DNA from 2 places in the Paenibacillus sp. FSL H7-0323 genome. Region 1 is predicted to be linked to the other one. Evidence: riboswitches for the same ligand, from Rfam matches in the RefSeq annotation. Region 1 holds a riboswitch; the other holds the start of a gene.
The links. Region 1 has a riboswitch for S-adenosylmethionine ahead of metA (homoserine O-acetyltransferase MetA). Riboswitches for the same ligand answer to the same signal wherever they lie in the genome.

Region 1 (7,087 bases):
TGTAATAATGCTGTGTCTAAGGTCAGCTGTGTCCAATAGCAAAAAGTCCAAAAAGAAGAGCTATCCCAGCAGCCAATTCCCGGCTTATGAGACAGCTCTATTTCATCCTTCGTCCAACACCAGCTCTAAATCAACGTTGAGATAGATCCTCGATATTTTCCAGCAATTCGGTGCCGATCTGGGTTGCCGTTACTTTTACTTCGTTTCGATTTCCGCCCGCGCAGCCTCCAAAGCATGACCAAGATCAGCAATTAGATCCTCCGCATGTTCAATGCCAACCGAGAAGCGCAGCAATCGATCATCTACACCCACCGCATTCCGAATTTCCACAGGAATATCGGCATGCGTCTGTACTGCAGGATAGGTCATTAGCGATTCAACCCCGCCGAGGCTCTCCGCGAAGGCAATAAGCCGGATATGACGAAGCAGAGGTTCTACGTATCTGGCATCTTTTAATTTGAAAGAAAAAATTCCGGTATTGCCCGAGGACTGGCGATTCTGGATTTCATATCCCGGATGATCCGGCAGGCCTGGATGGAACACTTCCGCAATCGCCGGATGCTCTTGTAGATAGCGGGCAATTGCTAGCGCATTGCTCTCGTGCCGTTCCATACGCAGGGCCAGTGTCTTCATGCCTCTCATCAGCTGATAACTGTCTGTTGGCCCAAGCACAGCGCCAATAGAGTTATGTAGAATCGCTATTTCAGCGGATAATTCAGCTCCTTTAGATACAATAAGACCAGCAAGTACATCATTGTGTCCGCCCAAATATTTGGTAGCACTATGAACTACAATGTCCGCACCTAATTCCAGAGGACGCTGGAAAAATGGAGTCAGCAGTGTATTGTCTACAATTGTGAGCAGCCCATGATGACGGGCCCAAGTAGCTACGGCCGCAATATCCGTAACCATCATCAAAGGATTCGTTGGCGTTTCAATAAATATCGCCTTCGTATTTGGAAGACGTGAAGCCTCAAGCGCATCCAAATCATTCGTGTCTACATAGGAAGCAGTGATTCCAAACTTGGACATAATTCGTTCCAACAAACGATAGGTCCCGCCGTAAAGATCCAGCGAAACGATCAAGTGATCGCCTTGCCCAAACAGGGTAAATATGGTTTGAATAGCTGCCATCCCAGAACTACAGGCAAAACCTGCATCACCAGACTCCAATTCCGCAGCCGCATTCTCTAGTACGGAACGGGTTGGACTTTTGGTACGGCTATAATCGAAACCTGTGCTCTGCCCAAGCTTCGGGTGACGGAATGCCGTAGCATTATAGATAGGAAAATTAATGGCTCCGGTAGCCGGATCTTCTTGTGAACCTATTTGTGCCAGTCTACTTTCAATCCTAAGTTTGTCGTCCATGATAAATGCCTCCTAAATTGTAATGTAGCGCTGATCTTAATAAACAATCGGGTCGATATCGTAAGGTGTCTCTTGATATACATAGTAATTGAGCCAATTAGAGAATAATAAGTTGGCATGTGCACGCCACACTGCAGGAGGTGTTCGTTCTGGATCATCTTTAGGGAAATAGTGTTTCGGCAAGGCCATCTCCATGCCCCTCTCCAAATCACGATCATATTCCCATTTCAAGGATAATGGATCGTATTCGGAATGTCCGGTCACAAATATTTGTTTGCCGTCGGTCGTAGCTACTAGATACATACCAGCTTCTTCGGATTCCGCCAGAATCTGCAGATCTGGATTGCTCTCAATATCTTCGCGGGAGACATCGGTATGACGGGAATGCGGTACATGGAATACCTCGTCAAAGCCGCGCAGCAATTTAATGTTATTTTGATTAATCGTATGGGAGAATACTCCAAAACATTTTTCAGGCAAAGCCACTTTACGAACACCAAAATGATGATACAACCCTGCCTGTGCCGCCCAACAGATATGCATGGTCGAGGTCACATTATCCTTGCTCCATTCAAAAATCTCTTTTAGCTCTTCCCAATAGGATACTTCCTCAAACTCCATTTGCTCTACGGGTGCTCCTGTAACAATAAGACCATCCAAACGGCGGTGGCTGATCTCGTCAAAAGTTTTGTAAAAGCTTCTCAAATGCTCAGCAGAAGTATTCTTAGAAGTATGTGAGCGTGGATGCAGCAAGGTAACGTCAACCTGTAGCGGTGAATTTCCTATTAAACGCAGCAATTGAGTCTCCGTCGTTTCTTTAGTCGGCATGAGATTCAGAATAGCAATCCTTAGTGGACGGATATCCTGATGGAAAGCCAAACTATCATCCATCACAAAAATATTTTCACCGGATAGTATTTCTTTTGCTGGTAAACTGTCGGGAATTTTAATTGGCATTGTCTTTCCACTCCTTAACTGTATTTAGGTTATGATGTCACATCGCGGCTTTCTGAACAATAAAAAGACCTTTCTCGGAAAACGAGAAAGGTCATATCTACAGTCATATGCGCCTCTCTCATCTGCCAGAAACTTTTGGACGAGGTTTAGTCGTCAGCAAAGTTCCGCAAGAATTAGCACCGTGCGTTCACACGCCGGTTGCCGGGTTTCATAGGGCTAGTCCCTCCACCTGCTCTTGATAAGATTTAGCTGTATTCAATTAAATTTCTTTAAAATTTACTTTAAATCATGAACCTCCTTTTCGTCAAGTCCATACAATGCTGAAGTAGCCTCAAAGTAACAATAAATTTGCTTGAAAGAGGCATACTCCGTTGTTATACTAGACAAGTATTTCATACCTGAACGAAAAGAAGAGGTGAGAAGAAGAATGGAAGGCGACCCGAGCTCGCAATTAAGTGTACAGAATGAGCAACCACACAGGATAATCATCAGCTTGCCGGCGGCGGGAGCAGTTCTTCTTCATGCCCTCGAATCGTCATTCGGCCTCTTGTATTGATTGTAACGCCGGCCAAGCTGATTTTTTCTCTGTGCTTAATTAGCAGTCCCTGGTGAAGACCCGGGGATAGAAGGAGTGGAATCAGATGAAAATCCGGCTGGTGAATGCAGGGGTTTTTACACCTATTGATGAAATTGATGAAACATTGACACCCCCAACAGAAGGGTTCTATTGGATTGATGCAGATGTGGAGGATTTGGAGCTGCTTCAGCCCCTGTTCAACCTGCATGATCTCGCTGTTGAGGATTGCCTTAGTGAAGAGGATCAACGTCCAAAGATCGAAATATACGAAAGTCATTACTTTATTGTTGTAAACAGCATCCGCTTTGATGATGAGGAAATCTTCCTGCGGGCGCTCAATATATTCTTGGGCAGACATTATATTATTACTGTAACGAAACAAAAGATTCACGAGCTACGCGTCCTGAAGCCCATGTTATGGGAACAAGAGGTTAGCGAACCCGACCAATTCCTTTACCTGCTTATCGACCTTGTCGTAGATAATTATTTCTCCGTAGGTGACCGAATTGAAGCCCGGATTGAGAAGCTTGAAGAGGATATCCTAATGCATACCAAGAAATCTCATCTGAGTGAGATTATCGGTCTGCGAAGTGAGATCTTATGGTTAAAGAAGATGCTGGGACCACAGAAAGAGGTTATCAATACCCTGAATAAAAAAGACCTCCGTCTGATTGATGATCAGCTGCAGAAATACTTTAGCGACATTTATGAAAATGCAGTTAAAATATCCGAAACCTTTGAGACGTACCGCGATCTCATGGGCAACTTACGTGAGGCCTACCAATCCAGTATCGCCAACCGCGCCAATGAAATTATGAGAGTATTTACCGCGATTACAACGATATTCATGCCTTTGACCGTAATTACCGGAATCTATGGGATGAACTTTGATCATATGCCGGAATTGCATACGAAATACGGTTATTTTGCCGTTATAGGTCTAATGTTGACGTTAGGCTGTGGGATGCTGTATGTATTCCGCAAGAAAGAATGGCTATGAAAATAAACGGACGAATAGGCAAGACGAAGGCCCTTTAACCCTATGGTGTAAGGAAGCCTTCGTCTTTTTGATATGATAAAAAGCTACTAGAAACTGGTCGCCATGCCCACTTTAGGAGCTTGCTCCCGCCGGAAACGAATGCGGATCAGCCGCAGACGTTCATAATAGCTATCCAGCCCTTCTGCTGCTGAAAAATCCTCCCCATACACCTTATGCAGCACTGGCTTTAGAAAAAGATCTCCTACCTCTGCATAGGCATTCCATATCGCCTCCTGCTCATTCTGCGGCACATTTCTCAGTTCTACCTCGATCAGTTTCTCCACGCAATAACCTTCTCTTTCCAGCTCCTCTATCGCTTCAATCAGTTCGCGACGGTTCACTCCACTGTTCACCTTAAGCTGTTCTAACCCTAACCCATTCTCGATCCCTTGCAGCAGAATTCGCCGTAATCGCAGTCTTTCTAGCTGTTTCTTATATTTGACCTCTTTCTGTTTATAGAGCCAGGATACAAAAGAATCCTCCTCAATTTCTTGGTGTACCCAATTCAAAGGAAAGGAGTGTTCCCTTGCAGCCGTAGAGGTTATAGCCAACCAATCCGTGCCATATTGGGCTACCTTTCCTTCCCCTACACCAGGGATCTGCAGCAGCTCCTCTGGTGTATGTGGCAAGAAAGTGCTTATCAAACGTAACAAACGATTGCTGGCAAGAATGTAAGGGGCTTTCCGTTCACTAGAAGCTCGGCTGCGGCGCCAAGCACATAACTCCTCATATATAGCTTCGTTCCCATTATATTCACTGTAATATTGCAGCCTTAGCTGCTCCTGATTACGCCCGGTAAGGCCGTCTTCTTCATGAAATACGCCATCAATCAACGGCCGATAGCCATCCCCCATCTTCACCGCCAGCTCATGCCTGTAAACACAAAGCATTTCATTCCATGAACCACCCGCGTACCACAAATGCTCCTGTGTTTCCTCACCGCCTGAAAAATCACGCCAGCCCAGACTCCACACTCCTTCTTCCTCTCCAATCCATAGCTGAGCGAACACCTCTTGATCCACCCCGGATATTCTGGATAAGCGATTCATAAATACAATTTGCATATTCATCCCTGCCTTTCTAGTCTTCAGCAAGCACTATACCTACCGGTCTGAGCTACTTATTCGCTGATGTGAATCCCACACTGTCAGACTCGGAAAACGCAAAAAAGCACCACTCTCACGATAAACGTGAAAGAGGTGCTCCCTCATTAAATGCTATACTGTTAGATCCTACAATACCATATATTTCCTAACAGTCAATATCTTTTTATACTAGTTCCTTGCCAAAGCTAAAGTTGCCAGTCCAATCGCACCTGCAAGTCCTGCGTTATCTCCAAGCTGCGGTGGCACAACATAATTATCGATGTCGGTATTTAGCGCTGGATGCTGAACATAACCCTTCAGCAGCTCCTGCAGCTTGGTACGAATTAGCGGGAACAAGTGGCTTTGCTTCATGACACCACCGCCCATTACGATTTTTTCGGGAGACAGAATCAACACGTAATTCATAAGTGCATGTGCAAGATAATGAGCTTCCATATCCCAAGCTGGATGGTCAACAGGCAGCTCGCCTGCTGGTTGTCCCCAGCGTTTGCCAATCCCCGGACCTGCGGCTAACCCTTCAAGGCAATCGCCATGATAAGGGCAGTAGCCCTCAAACGTGTCCTCTGGATGTCTGCGAACTAGAATATGCCCCATCTCAGGATGAGACAATCCATGCACCATCTGACCTCCAACTACTGCTCCCGCTCCAATGCCTGTCCCAACCGTAATATAAAGGCAGCTGTCCAGACCTTTAGCCGCTCCCCATTTACTTTCCGCAAGCGCTGCACCATTCACATCCGTATCAAAACCGATCGGCACGTTAAATTGCTCAGCCATTGTACCTACCAAATTATATTGTCCCCAGTGAGGTTTTGGTGTCGTTGTTATGTAACCATAAGTAGGGCTGTCCAGCACGGGATCAATCGGTCCAAACGATCCAATACCAAAAGCTTCTACATTCTTCCCATTAAAATAGTCAATTACGAGTCCCATCGTTTCTTCCGGTGTTGTTGTCGGAAAGCTAACTCGGTCCAGAATGGTACCGTCCTCATAACCGATTCCGCATACAAACTTCGTTCCGCCTGCTTCAATCGCTCCCAATAACTTCATAGCAACTATCTCCCTTCTCCATTAAGCAATAATCCGCCATCCAGTTTGAAAATAAAAATTAATATAAAATAAAACAATCAACAGCCCTTATTATACGTTGGATGAAGCGCTATCACAATAATAAAACTCCCTTCATGCCTTTTTGCATGAAGGGAGACTCTCCTTAACCCAGATCACCTAACTCAATCTGTACAATTCCCCGTTCGTCCTGCACCTCAGCGATCAAATGCATCAGGCTGCCAAATTCCAGTTCTTGAAATTTACGCGCGGCTGTTTCCCGTTGTAATTGCCATAAAGCTTCCGCCAGCTCACAGACCACAGGCACATCACAACGGATTTCAGCCAGCTCTCTTGATAGATGCAGCATATCAAGGTCGGCTTCAATTTTGGACCGCACACCTTTAGGGAGCAAGTGAAGATTCTCAATTACACCTTCAACTGTACCGTATTCCGTTAACAGCTTCAGCGCGGTTTTCTCACCAATCCCTTTTACACCAGGGTAATTATCACTTGTATCGCCCATAAAGCCCTTCAGGTCAATAACCTGTCTAGGGGTTAGACCTTTATCCTCAAGCAATTCTGCAAGGTCATAAACTTTATAGTTGGAGCGTCCTTTTTTCATAATGACGACCTTAACATTCTCATCAATAAGCTGCAGCATATCATGGTCACCCGTCAGAATGTAAACCTCAGAATTATCGCTGTAACAGGATGCTAGCGTACCAATGCAATCATCTGCTTCATAGCCGGCAAGACCGATGTTTGGCACACCTAGCTCAGCCACTACTTCTTTTACTAGATCAAATTGCGGAATTAATTCCAGGGGAGCTTCGATCCGGTTGGATTTGTATCCATCATATTTCTCGGTACGGAACGTTCCTTTACCCATATCCCAGCAGCATACGACATGAGAAGGCTCAAACGTACTTACTGCATCAAAAAAATACTGCAAAAATCCATATACCGCATTCGTCGGTAAACCTTCTTTTG
Region 2 (7,087 bases), 3.0 Mb from region 1:
TTGTTACAAAAAGGGTACGACAACACTTGGATGGCTGCTGGAGCATCATTCGGTAGTGTATTTGGTAGTGTTGGTGCTTTTGGTGTAATGCTCTATTACGCTATGAAATTACGGCGTAGTGAGGGGCAAACTGCGTTATACGAAACGAATGAAGCGAAGCTTCCTCTATTTGGAATTTATAAGGATATATTTAAATTATCCATTCCTATCGTTCTATCTTCAGTTACGGTTCCAGTAGTGAACTTTATTGATACATCTTTAATTGTACCGTTACTGAGTGGACAAGTTGGTGTAGCTGATGCCACACGTGCTTTGGGTATTTTCGGGAGTCGGGCACAGAGTGTCGCCGGGATTCCGCCGGTTCTTTCTATAGCACTGAGCACTTCACTAATACCAATTATTTCAGCTGCATATGCCCGTCGGGATGAAAAACATCTAAAAGGGCAAGTGACGTTAGCGCTTCGTATCTCTATTTTAACAGGAGCACCGATTGTTCTATCACTCGTAGTTGCTGCATATTCAGTTAATGGTCTCTTATTCAGTAGTTTAGATGGCAGTGGTATCGTAGCCATGCTTACTTTAGGAACGATCTTTCAGATTACGATGATGACAACGAACTCTATTTTGTTAGGTATGGGCAAATCGCGAATTTCCATGTATTATGTGTTAGCGGGTATTATTGTAAAATTAGTGGCAAGCTTATTACTTAGTAAGGTATTTGGCATCTACGGAATTATCGGTGCAACAGCACTTTGTTTCGTGGTCATTACTTTGCTTAACTTACGGATGCTGAAATCGATTGTGCCATTTGAAATTATGGGCAAACGTTGGGGCGGTTTCGCGATTGCGGTACTTGTGTCCGGCGGGATTGGTTATGGCTTGAATGAAGCTGGGATTCTGTTAACGGATCTGATGCCTGCACGTTTGGCGTTTCTGATCACTTGTCTTGTTGTAGGAGCAGCCGTTGTTGTTATTTATCTAGTACTGCTTATTGTGCTGGGTGTGCTGACTAAACAGGAAATCTCCAGTTATCCGCGGGCGTTGCAAAAATTATTGAATCCGCTGATGAAGTTACAGCCTGCACGTGTTCGTATGAGAGAATAGGTTTGACTTCTACACTGCATTTTGCTTCACTTAAAGAGTAGAAAATAGACAGATATTGAAGAAGGGACTGAGTAAATCATGGACAAAATTAGTTCTCCTGCTGAATTTCAGGTAGCCATTCAATCACCTCGATTAACAGTGGCCATCTTCAAGGCTGACTGGTGCTCGGATTGTAAATTTATCGATCCTTTTATCCCAGAGGTAGAGCAGGCTTATGCAGACCGCCTTACACTGGTTGAGGTAGATGTTGATGCCGTGGGCGATGTTAGCCAAGAACAAAATATTATGGGTATTCCAAGCTTCGTCGCATATTCGGATGGACGGGAATTGGTTAGATTCGTTAATAAATTGCGCAAATCCCGTGAAGAGATTGAGAATTTCCTTGATAAAGCGGTCCAAGTGCATCAAAGCCTTCAAAAGTAATTCCTAAGGAACCACCGCTTTCGCCTGTTTGTGCAAAAGCGGTGGTTTTTTGAAATATAAGTCTGGCTGCTTCTCCATTACTAAAAACTGCGGGTGATATTTTTGACGACAAATCAGTTGAAATGGCTTAGTTATCTTACTTGCCTTATCATGTTCCTCGCTGTACTCGGAGGAGCGGTAGTGACGAAGACTGGATCGGGCTTGGAATGCGGAAATGAATGGCCGCTCTGTCATGGAAAATTAATTCCGGCTTATACTATAGGCTCGATGATTGAATACACCCATCGCTTGTTTAGCGGTTTGGCAGGGTTATTCTCACTTGCCTCGATGTTTGCTTTTTGGCGTTATGCCCGTACTCGGCGCGATTTGCTGGGATATGCATTTATGACCTTAGTATTCGTCATCGTTCAAGGTGGTATGGGAGCGCTTGCAGTAATTAAATCCCAATCCGCTGCTGTAATGGCGTTGCATATGGGTTTTTCTTTGATCGCCTTTTCGAGCGCTATGATGTTGGCTCTTGGAACCAAGAGATGGCATGAAGCACGTGAATATGATCATAAGCTGGAGGCTCAAAAGAAGCCCGTAAGTAAGGCTTTTCGCAATTTAACCTGTTTTACTGCCATCTATTCTTATATTGTCGTGTATATTGGAGCCTTTGTAAGTCATACGGATTCACAAGGCGGGTGTTCGGGTTGGCCGCTTTGTAATGGAGAATGGGTTCCGGAGCTTTCCGGAGGAGTAGGTGTTGTTTTTACGCATCGGATTGCGGCTTTAATCTTATTCATGCTTACTGCGCTGCTCGGGCATTTAGCATTTTGGAAACATAAGGATTATCCAGAGCTTAGAGCGCTAGGTATAGCTGCAGTGCTGTTATGCTTGATGCAGGTATTTAGTGGGGCGGCTGTGGTTTACACCTTAGATAATGAAAGATTGTACATATTTGCCGCTTTGGCTCATATTTTGCTGATTGCCAGTTTGTTTGGTGTCTTATGTTATATGAGTGTAAGAGTCTGGCAGCTAAATCGCTCGAGTAGTGTCGTATCTGGAAAAAATGTAACGAACCCAATGATTCCACCGCCTTGGTAGAACATTCCCTCCGTGGATAGAGGTGCTTCACCCGCGGAATAATAAAGTGGAAATCGGTATATCGTGGAGCTGATTGGCCGATGCTTACGTCGCGAGTTTTGTACGAAGCAGTCCATGGAAGCAGACGCTGAACAAAACTTTAGGAGGACTGGGATATGCTGCGGGTATTACTTGGAGAGCCGCCTCGAAAGAACAGCGGTGTGTTGGCTGATGCGATGGAGAATATGGCCACTTTTGCAGCATTGCTGCGCAAGGAAATGAGTGCCCATGAGGATAATGACCATGAATACCGCAAGCTGGAGATTTGGACACGTGGGCTGATTTCCTCTCTGGATGAACTGGAGCAAAGTTGGTTCGCGGCCGCTTTTTACCGGAAATTAGTGATTGCGGGTTATATGGATGATATGACACCGGTGGAACAGGGCGATTATGCACGTTATGTTTATTTTTATAAAGATGGCTTTATCCGGGTTTTCTCTCTTCTGGACAAGCTTGGGACGGTACTGAATCATTTTTATGATCTCAAAACATCCAAATTAAAAACGCACTTTTCTTACTTTACAGTGCTGCGTCAGCTTCAATTATTGAATGTGCATCCTGCATTAGCGGATCAACTGGAAGAGATTAAGAACTCCTACCGCGATCCATTGGAGAATTTACGCAAGCGCAGAAATGCTGAAATTCATTATATGAATTCCGAAATGCAGGATGATTTGTGGCAGCGGCACCAAGGTCTGCATGACAAAATTCAGCTCGAGGATCTGGATAGCCATCTTGAGGATTTAAAACAATCGCTCGAAATGAACTGTAAGACATTAATCGCGGCATTCAGCTACAGCAATGAACAGCTGCGTAAGGAAATAAGCAAGGCAAAGAGCATAAAATCGTAAACGTTCAATATATTTCCTTTTGACAAAAATAGATAAACTCACTATACTTATGCTTGCATTAAAGTATGTACGATTTCAGAAAAAATATAATTTCATAACTTTATCTTATCGAGAGCGGCGGAGGGATAGGCCCGATGAAGCCCGGCAACCGATTTGTATCCAGCGCGGGAAGCGTTGTACAAATGTCATGGTGCTAATTCCTACAATGGCGCAGGTTGCGGTCGTTGGCAGATGAGAAGGCATTGTCTTAATAAACCCACAGAGCCTCTTGCGATCTGCATCGATCGTTGGAGGTTTTTTTGTATAGAATAAGTGAAGTATAAAGGGGGGGCGACGAGAGTTGATTAATCTAAAAGGGATAACAAAGGTTTATGGAAAAGGGAGTAATGCGGCAACAGCACTTTCTGGATTGAATCTGTACATCGAGAAAGGTGAAATATTCGGAGTCATCGGCCACTCTGGAGCCGGGAAAAGTACATTGATCCGTTGCATTAATCTGTTGGAACGTCCGACAGAAGGAGAGGTCTGGGTAGACGGTGTTGAGCTAACCAGTCTTAACCAAGGTCAGCTGCAGGAACAGCGGCGCAAGATTGGGATGATTTTTCAACATTTCAATTTGCTGTCTTCGGCGACCGTATACGATAATATTGCCTTTCCACTGCGCCTTGCAGGTACATCTAGAACAGCTATTGATACAAAAGTGAAAGACTTGCTCGCTTTAGTTGGGCTCGAAGAACATAAAGGTAAGTATCCTTCTCAGTTATCTGGAGGACAAAAGCAGCGGGTCGGCATCGCCCGGGCACTAGCCAGTGACCCTGATGTACTGCTGTGTGACGAGGCCACTTCTGCGCTTGATCCCCAGACAACGGACTCCATTCTTAAGCTGCTGCTCGATATTAATAAAAGATTCCATTTGACCATTGTGCTGATCACACATGAAATGCATGTAATCCAGAGCATCTGCGACCGTGTCGCGGTCATTCATGGTGGTGGGATTGTTGAGCAAGGCAAAGTTACAGAGGTATTTCTCAAGCCGCAGCATGAGGTTACACGCGATTTCATCCGCAGTGAGACACAGAATGAAGGACCTCTTCGAGTGGCGCTTGATGCTGCTGCCGGGGATAACTCTCAAGCTGTCAAAATTACTTTTTTCGGAGAAAAAACTTACGGCTCGGCACTATCCGATGTCGTGCGTGATACGGGTGTAAGCTTTGCAATCTTACATGGTACCATTTCAACGATTAAAGATGTGCCTTATGGACAGATGATTGTGCGGTTCGAAGGGCCAGCTGAGGCGATTGCTGTAACGATCTCCAGGCTAATTGCGCAAGGCCTTGATGTGGAGGTGATTTCGTAATGAATTTTGCAGATCTAAATTGGCAAGAAATGATGGATGCTACGGTTGCTACTATAAAAATGATATTTTTTTCCGGATTGTTCACAATTATTCTTGGTTTGCCACTCGGAATTCTATTGTATTTATGGGGGAAATCGAATAGTATAGTAATCAGAGTAACTTACTCGGTCTTATCATTACTTGTAAATATTCTACGTTCCGTACCCTTTATCATTTTGATGGTGGCTCTAATTCCTTTCAGCAAAGCCGTTGTTGGAACCTCCATTGGTGTACTCGGTACGATTCCACCTCTGGTGATTGGTGCAGCTCCGTTTTTTGCCCGCTTGGTAGAGACGTCGTTAAGAGAGGTAGACCGCGGAGTCATCGAAGCCGCACAAGGTATGGGAGCATCGACGAACCAAATCGTTATGCGTGTTCTTTTGCCAGAAGCTCGTCCAGGTCTGCTCGCTGGAGTTACGATCACACTGGTTACACTGGTCTCCTATACAGCAATGGCTGGTATGGTTGGGGGCGGCGGATTAGGTGACTTGGCGATTCGTTACGGCTACCACCGCTATGAGACGGAGATTATGATTGTTTCTATAATATTTATTGTCGTACTGGTGCAATTGCTACAAATGGCCGGTGACCGACTCGTAAAACATTACACACGGAAATAAGGTACATCCATATATATCCTTATTCAATACAAAATATAGATTAGAGGGGGATTTACAATGAAAAAAGTACTACTTACATTTTTTAGCCTGACACTGGTTGCGGTGCTTGCGGCTTGCGGTAACAACAATGCATCTAATAATGCTGGGAGCTCGGCTGCTACAACAGCACCAAACGCTGAAGCAACAAGTGAACCTACTAAAGATCCAGTGAAATTGGTGATTGGTGCCTCACCTGTTCCTCATGCTGAAATTTTGAAGGCTATTGCTCCATTGCTTGAAAAAGATGGAATTACACTTGAAATCAAAGAATTCACTGACTATATTCAACCTAACGTACAGCTTGATGAGAAGGAGTTAGACGCTAACTTTTTCCAACACCAACCGTATCTGGATGACCAAAACAAAAATAATAAAACCGACCTGGTCTCTGTTGCATCCGTTCACGTTGAACCTTTTGGAGCTTATTCCAAAAAAATCAAATCGATCGATGAGTTGGCTGATGGTGCAAAAGTTGCCATCCCGAACGATGCTACTAACGGTGGCCGTGCACTAATCCTACTTGCAAAAAATGGTCTGATTACCTTGAAAGATGATACAAACATTGCTGCAACAAAAGCAGATATCACTGAAAACAAGAAAAATCTCGACATCATTGAGTTGGAAGCTGCTATGCTCCCACGTCAACTGGATGAGGTAGACCTTGCTTTGATCAACACGAACTTTGCACTAGACGCTGGTCTTGTGCCAACTAAAGATGCATTGTTCATCGAGGGTGTAGATTCCCCTTATGCTAACATTTTGGTAACCCGTCAAGACAATAAAGATTCCGAAGCCATCAAAAAGCTGGTTGCTGCCCTGAATTCTCCAGAAGCTAAAGCTTTCATTGAAGAAAAGTACGAAGGTGCGATCATTCCAGCGTTTTAAGGAATGAAGTTAAATTCATCTATAGTCATAACAAGAACCCGCAGCCAAGTTGGCTTGCGGGTTTTATGTTCTAAGGTTGTGAGAGAATGTTAAATCCTCTATAATAAGAAAATCCCGATCTCCTTTACAGGAGAATCGGGAGGGTTATTGAACGGGATTTAGAATACTTGAACTACTTCTTCAACGCCTTCTACTTCTTCAAGGAGGGCGCGTTCAATCCCGGCTTTCAAGGTGATCGTGGAGCTTGGGCAGCTGCCGCAGGCACCCATAAGTTTCAACTTAACGATGCCGTCTTCCACATCGACCAGTTCTACGTCACCGCCATCGCGCTGCAGGAACGGACGAAGCTTATCCAGCACTTCTAGTACTTCATCATACATTTCGGTGCTTTGTGCATTCTCACTCATTTCTCAATCACTCCTTTCGTAAGTTCATTATAGTACAAAAAGTTAAAAAATAAAATGGTTAGGCGGAATAGGGAGATCATCATGAGACCAATTATTGAATTTTGTTCCAGCAACATGGGTCACGGAACAGACAAGCTAATGCATAAGCTGGAGGAAAATCCAGATTATGATGTTATTGAATACGGATGTCTGAACAATTGTGGAGAGTGTTATTTAATGCCTTTCGCCATGGTTGAA

Region 2: linked by a shared signal. The riboswitch ahead of MHH89_RS17295 (methionine ABC transporter ATP-binding protein) and the one ahead of metA (homoserine O-acetyltransferase MetA) in region 1 are both predicted to bind S-adenosylmethionine.

Annotation. Positions count from the first base shown of each region.
Region 1 covers NZ_JBBODB010000001.1:6,822,792-6,829,878, reverse strand. The annotation lists gene MHH89_RS30335 (PLP-dependent transferase) at 196-1,368, opposite strand; gene metA (homoserine O-acetyltransferase MetA) at 1,405-2,325, opposite strand; SAM riboswitch class I at 2,441-2,570, opposite strand; gene corA (magnesium/cobalt transporter CorA) at 2,967-3,902, shown strand; gene MHH89_RS30320 (HRDC domain-containing protein) at 3,989-5,005, opposite strand; gene MHH89_RS30315 (ROK family protein) at 5,216-6,097, opposite strand; gene MHH89_RS30310 (5'-3' exonuclease) at 6,261-7,087, opposite strand, start outside.
Region 2 covers NZ_JBBODB010000001.1:3,808,858-3,815,944, reverse strand. The annotation lists gene MHH89_RS17315 (putative polysaccharide biosynthesis protein) at 1-1,104, shown strand, start outside; gene MHH89_RS17310 (thioredoxin family protein) at 1,183-1,527, shown strand; gene MHH89_RS17305 (COX15/CtaA family protein) at 1,621-2,613, shown strand; gene MHH89_RS17300 (Cthe_2314 family HEPN domain-containing protein) at 2,769-3,503, shown strand; SAM riboswitch class I at 3,606-3,741, shown strand; gene MHH89_RS17295 (methionine ABC transporter ATP-binding protein) at 3,844-4,860, shown strand; gene MHH89_RS17290 (methionine ABC transporter permease) at 4,890-5,519, shown strand; gene MHH89_RS17285 (MetQ/NlpA family ABC transporter substrate-binding protein) at 5,577-6,443, shown strand; gene MHH89_RS17280 (NifU family protein) at 6,602-6,850, opposite strand; gene MHH89_RS17275 (YuzB family protein) at 6,932-7,087, shown strand, end outside.